Regions from separate parts of the Lysinibacillus sp. OF-1 genome, predicted to be linked through region 1. Evidence: riboswitches for the same ligand, from Rfam matches in the RefSeq annotation. Region 1 holds a riboswitch; the other holds the start of a gene.
The links. Region 1 has a riboswitch for FMN ahead of ribE (riboflavin synthase). Riboswitches for the same ligand answer to the same signal wherever they lie in the genome.
Positions count from the first base shown of each region.

Region 2: another riboswitch for FMN. It lies ahead of NV349_RS06095 (ECF transporter S component); the one in region 1 lies ahead of ribE (riboflavin synthase).

Region 1 is NZ_CP102798.1:1,580,418-1,583,848, reverse strand. It holds gene ribH (6,7-dimethyl-8-ribityllumazine synthase) at 1-338, opposite strand, end outside; partial or broken gene ribB (3,4-dihydroxy-2-butanone-4-phosphate synthase) at 357-983, opposite strand; gene ribE (riboflavin synthase) at 1,008-1,646, opposite strand; FMN riboswitch at 1,876-2,001, opposite strand; FMN riboswitch at 2,117-2,242, opposite strand; gene NV349_RS07490 (YibE/F family protein) at 2,658-3,431, shown strand, end outside.
Region 2 is NZ_CP102798.1:1,293,168-1,296,598, reverse strand. It holds gene NV349_RS06100 (sodium-dependent transporter) at 77-1,423, opposite strand; gene NV349_RS06095 (ECF transporter S component) at 1,609-2,196, opposite strand; FMN riboswitch at 2,416-2,603, opposite strand; gene NV349_RS06090 (RNA polymerase subunit sigma) at 2,760-3,431, opposite strand, start outside.

The sequences.
Region 1 (3,431 bases):
ATAACAGGGACATTGGTTGATAACGATACATTGGCAATACCTTTTGCTGACTCATTACAAACATAATCATAGTGTGTTGTAGAGCCGCGAATAACCGTACCTAAACCAATAATGGCATCATAGTTCTTTGTTTCTGCTAGTTGTTTCGCAATAAAAGGAACTTCAAAAGCTCCTGGAACCCAAGCAACATCAATAGACGCTTCATCAACACCATGTCGTGTTAAGCCGTCCATTGCACCGTCCAATAATTTGCTTGTGATGAATTCATTAAATCGACCTACCACAACTGCAATTTTTAAACCCGTTCCAATTAATTGTGCTTCAAATGTTTGACCCATTGTTCTTTCTCCTTTTTAAATAGAAATTTTATTTTCAGTTGTCAGCAATTGACTGCGGTATGCTACAAGTGCCTCTATTGATATCATTTTCAAGTCATGCTGTGCTGCGTACTTTATCAATTCCTCAAAGCGTAGCATATGACCATCATCGCCCATGATCTCGCAAATAACACCCACTGGCACACTATGACAAAGTTTTGCCAAATCGACAGTCGCCTCCGTATGCCCTCTTCGCTCTAAAACACCATTATCCTTCGCAATGAGCGGAAAAACATGACCAGGTCGACGAAACTCAATCGGCTTCGCTTGCTTTTCAATCATTTTTTGTATCGTAAATGCTCGTTCATACGCACTAATTCCTGTCGTTGTATCCTCATGGTCGATACTTACGGTAAACGCTGTTTGGTGATTATCCGTATTGTGCTGAACCATCGGATGTAAATCTAGCTGTTGTGCAAGCTGCTGTGAAATCGGTGTACAAATTAATCCTCTACCATAGGTTGCCATAAAGTTTATAGTTGCTGGTGTCATGAATTCAGCGAGTGCCAGAAGATCTCCTTCATTTTCCCGATCCTCGTCATCAACCACTACAATCATTTTGCCTTGCTTTAAATCCTCAATGGCCTCTTCAATTGCATATAGCACTTTTGTCATCTCCTCGTTCAGTTGTTAAAAACCATGTTGTGCTAAGTAATCTCTCGTAATGGTTGGTGTTGCTTGCCCTTTTTTCAGTTGCTGTAAAATATATTTACCAACTAAATCTGTTTCGATATTCACAATCGCTCCAGCCTTCTTCATGCCTAATACGGTTTCTTTGTACGTATGGGGAATTAGTGAAATCGTGACACTGTTCGTGTCAACATGGAAAAGGGTTAAGCTTGTGCCATCAATCGTAATAGAACCCTTCGGAATGCAAAATTTGGTTAGTTCCTCTGACAATTCGATATCGATATAGACTGCGTTGGCTACTGGACGTTTGCGCAAAATTTTACCGACCCCATCCACATGCCCAGCAACAAAATGACCGCCAAATCGCCCATTAGCAGGCATGGCACGCTCTAAATTCACGGAATCCCCTACCACGAGCTGCTGTAAATTGGTTGCGTTGACTGTTTCAGGCATCACATCCATCGTAAGCGTCTGTTCCGTAAAATATGTCACCGTTAAACAAACACCATTAACCGCGATACTGTCTCCAAGCTTGACATCTTCTGCTATCTTGGCTGATTGAACTGTTATTTTCATACTGTCCCTATCGCTTTGCATGGCTTTTAAAATGCCAATATCCTCTACAAGCCCTGTAAACATTCCATCACCTACTTTTCATTGATTTAGGCTTCTATCCTTCACTTTTGAAGTCTTATCCATCAGTTTCGAAGGTCTATCCGTCACTTCTCTAGTTTTATCCGTCTCCTCCTTCTCCTTCTCTAGCTATCGATAAAAAACAAAAACCCCTTTCAGCAAAGGGGTTTGGGAGTATAAGACATCAACAAATAAGCCTAATTGAAAACTATTTTTTCCATAGACTGTCATCTCATTTGTTCTTCTCCCATCCAGACTATAACTGTCGGTTTTGGATTTGCACCAAATCAGCTTGCGCTCACGGACTTTGAATTACTTCATCACCGCCGATTGGGAATTTCACCCTACCCCGAAGAACATCTTCTATTCGATTGGCACTAAATAAAAAACTTCCCAACAAGCTTGTGGGAAGTAGTGTAATAAATGCATAGGAAAATAAACCTTCTAAATTACAATCAATTTAAAAAGCTCGCATTTTTACCCTTCTCCCATCCAGACTATAACTGTCGGTTTTGGATTTGCACCAAATCAGCTTGCGCTCACGGACTTTGAATTACTTCATCACCGCCGATCGGGAATTTCACCCTACCCTGAAGGATTTTTTATTTAGCTAATCTTACGATAACACTATTTTATTCTATTATCCATCCCTCTTTTTAAAAATTTTTCAAAAAGAATTATAGCAGATCAACAATGCATCCAGGTTTTTCGCGTTTGTGACGTCCGCCTGAGGCATTGAGCAACATGCAATGTTATTGCCACAGGAGACGGCGTTTTTTGATGGTGTTATCAGGTGTTTAATCACTCGCCGCAAGGGAGTCTTCAGCTTAATATAACAATGACTTGATAAATGTAAACGAAATCATTAAACTGATAACATTTAAACTGTGCATGGAACTTCCCTTTCACTAAAACGTTCCTTTACAAGTGACAATTCAGTCCAGCACTTTGGAGGTCATTTACTTGCTATTTTTTAAAAACATCCCATTGAAGCAAGGTATTTTCTATGCCTTATTAATGCTCTGCTGCGTGCTTTCGATTGTGTTCGTTCATCATAATGAATCATTTTATGATCGACCGATTGCTGAGGTGATAAAAGCTGATGTAGCAGAATCAGAACCAATGACAGATATGTATGATAATGATGATTATTTATTTACACAGCATATTACAGCCGTGATACAAAATGGACCACATAAAGGGCAATCCATCCATTTGACGAATGACTATTCCGCCTCTGGAGCTTTCGATCAAGAATACCGTGTGGGCAATGAAATCTTTGTCTCCATAGATAATCACGCATCACAGTCAGGGCTAACTGGGACCATTCTCGATTTAAAACGAGATCAAACCCTTCTCATGATTGCGTGGATTTTTATTTTTGTCTTACTCCTTATAGGAAAAAGACAAGGCTTGTTTTCCATTATTAGTTTAATTGTCAATGCATTGATTTTATCATTCGCGTTAGATTTATATGTGAAACATGGTAACCTGAGCTTGTTAGTCATCAGTGGTATTTGCGCTCTTCTATTTACGATCATTTCGTTGTTACTGATTAGCGGCTTGAACACGAAAACGTATGCAGCTATTGTGTCTACACTTTTAGGAACCGTTATGGCACTCATCATTAGCTCTGTCGTGATGTGGTTAACTGGTGAAAACGGTCTTCGCTATGAAGAAATGCAATTTTTAACACGCCCCTATCGTACAGTCTTTATGGCTGGCTTATTTATTGGCTCACTTGGGGCTGTCATGGATGTCTCTATTACGATGGCTTCTTCAATCTTTGCT
Region 2 (3,431 bases), 290 kb from region 1:
TTAGAATATATTTATCTTGATTTTCGATGCATAAAAAAAGTGTATCCATTTCCACAATGGATACACTTTTTTTATTTTAATATTGTAATAGCATATTAATGAACACAACTAGAATAACGATCGGTACAACGACTAACATTAACATACGATATGTTGCATAATAGCCCTGCCCTAAGTGACTACCCATTAACAGTTCTTTCCTTACAAATTCCTTATCCACTATGTGGGCAATAAAAATAGCAATGAATAAATTTCCTAATGGCAGCATTATATTCGACACTAAAAAATCAGTGGCATCAAAAATACTTTTCTCAAAAATGGTTACATCCGATAAAACACTAGAAGAAAGTGCCGCTGGAATAGCCGCAATCAATACGACTACACCAAGTAAAAGCGTCCACATCGGACGAGATTTCTGACTATGTTCCATAAATGCCGCTACGATAATCTCATATAAACTAAATGATGACGTTAATGTAGCAAATAAAAATAGCAATAAAAACATCGCTAAAAATAATTCTCCAAACGGCATTTGACTAAAAGCTGTCGGCAGCACCATGAACAACAAGCCCGGTCCCGCGGCTGGCTCTAAATCAAAGGCAAACACAACAGGGAAGATTGCTAAACCCGCTAAAAATGATACAAGCACGGTTAAGAGCACAACAGAACCTGCTGAATTTGGAAGGCTGACATCTTTTTTTAGATAGGAACTATATGTAACAAGACAAGAAAATCCTACAGCTAATCCAAAGAATGATTGCCCTAACGCTTCTAATAATGCCCTACCAGTAATATTTGAGAAATCAGGCCATAAGAAGAATTTCACTCCCTCCATTGCGCCATCTAATGTAACAGCACGCACAACCAGAACAATGAACATCACAAAGAGTAACGGCATCATCCATTTATTCGCCTTTTCAATACCATTTTGTACACCTAATGAAATAACGAGTACGTTAGCTAATGTAAACAAAGCTAAACCTACTAGCGTAATCCAAGGTGTACCTATAATTTTTCCAAATAGTGCAGCTGGATCAATCGCAGGATCTATCACAGCACCAGCGACGCCTAGCCCGCTGTAAATAAAAATCCAACCTCCAACAACACTATAAAATGTTAATAATAAAAAACAACCTAGCACACCCATTCGGCCAATCCAAGCCCATCCTGGTTTTGTCGGAGCAACCTTTTTATACGCGGTTACCGCCTCCGATTGTGTACCACGCCCTAAAACATACTCGGACAATAGCATTGGCAACCCTATTAATAACGTAAATAACACAAAGATTAGGAAGAATGCACCTCCACCACTTTGCCCCGTTACATACGGTAGCTTCCAAATTGCTCCTAGTCCAATCGCAGCACCCGCTGATGCTAAAATAAATCCTAATTTACTAGACCACTGTCCCTTTTTTTCACTCATCTCTTCAAACTCCTCAAACTTTCTAAACTCCCCTCTATTCTACATGAAAATGTGTTCTTCGACTAGATTATAATAATAAAGCACTAGAGCACGAGCATTTTCTACTACTTTTTTCTAATTTTATTCGTCCCATCACTTCTTCCCACAAAAAAACCTCGAGCTAACTACTCGAGGTTTATGGTCCATTATTTTGCTATATACATAGAGCGCTGGCGGTCGATCCATTTGCGCATTGTAGTAAATAAAAACGCCATAATAGCTGTTAATAAAATACCTTTTACAATATTAAATGGTAAAATTCCAGCGACGATCATTTTATAAAGGGAGTCACCTACAACAGGTTCCATACCAAGGAAATATGTGTACATCGGTAAAAATACAACATAGTTCAAAACGCTCATTCCTACTGCCATCACGACTGTTCCTGTCGCTAAACCTCCAACAAGACCAGCAGTCGTTTTAAAACGATTAAAAATAAAGCTAACTGGCAAAATAAATAAAATGCCTGTTGTAAAGTTGGCAATATGCCCTACTGGCACACCTGTTGGTGTACCCGAGAAAATCCAATCCAACACATTTTTAAACAATTCTACTAAAATACCAGCTACAGGTCCCATTGTGATGGCCGCTATTAATGCAGGCATATCACTAAAGTCCACTTCCAAAAATGCTGGGAACGGCGGTATTGGGAAATTAAAAAGCATTAATAAAAACGAAATACTGCTCAGCATACCAATCGTAATAAACGATTGAAGTTTAACATTTTTCTTCATAGAAAACTCTCTCCTCTTTGCTGATTCAATCTCGCAAGAAGAAAGGTGACGATCTTTCAATTGTTAGCATGAAAAAACCCTTATGCATTAAAAAGCACAAGGGAGAAAGGCATGACGAATAAGCGTCAATCTAAACTATTTTTTGAGCACTATTTTAAAAGCCATACAAAAAAAGCGCTCAGTCATAGTTCATTTCATAACAATGAATGACGATCGTACCTCCATCTTCTCCCATCCAGACTGTAACTGTCGGCCTTGGAATTTCACCAAGTCAGCCATGCAAATAAATTTGCACAGGTCGCGGGCTAAAGAGTTTTGCCTAAACCATTCGAGTTAATGAATAAACATTAACGGTTTAGCACTCTATTACCGCCGGTCGGGATTTTCACCCTGCCCCGAAGATGAATCACTATTATTTTATACTACAGTTTTACTATAAAGAATTATCAACAAAAAGTAAATAGTTCTGCTCAAAAAACCTATTAGACTTGTATGCATTGTAAAAAAAATGGAGCATCCTCACCGAACAGGAATGCTCCATTTCTTATTGTTATTTTCTTTGACTAAGGCATATATTGCTTATTTGGCCCTACAGGCTTTGGTAAAAACATTTTTAAATCAAAGCCCTCCCAGCTTTCTTGGACAACATTATTTAGGCGTAATTGTTGGTCAAAGCTAGCAGCCGTTAACATCATGGCCTCAATCAGTTGTGTGGCACGAATCGGTTCCATTGATGTTAAATCAAGCGGAAGATCAAATGTAACGACTACGCCCTCTGCTTCCTCTGTCACCGTATATGATACGTTTTCAGGAACAACGGACACATAGACATCATCATTTTTATTTTTCATCAGTGTGAGCGCCTCTGTGACATTTGCAAATGTTTGACGGAAATCTGGTGATAAATATTCTGCACCTGTACCATCTTGATATATATAATAATTATAATGCTTGGCGTTCGTTAATGACATAGGTGGACTTGGCTCACCTTCTTGAGAAAACTCATAAGGTGTTCCATCTTCATTTTGAATCTCAACTTCTGTATATTCAGAATCAGAGAATGTATCCTCCAAAGTTCCTTTGTACTCATTGACAGTAGCAGAAGCAACATCATAGCTATTGTCCTTTGGTAGCACATGGACAAGCTTATCGTCCTTCTCCTTCAGCTCACCTTTGTAAGGATGGTAATCAGTAAATCCTTTAGCTTTCTCATCTATTTGAGGCGCGTATTTTTC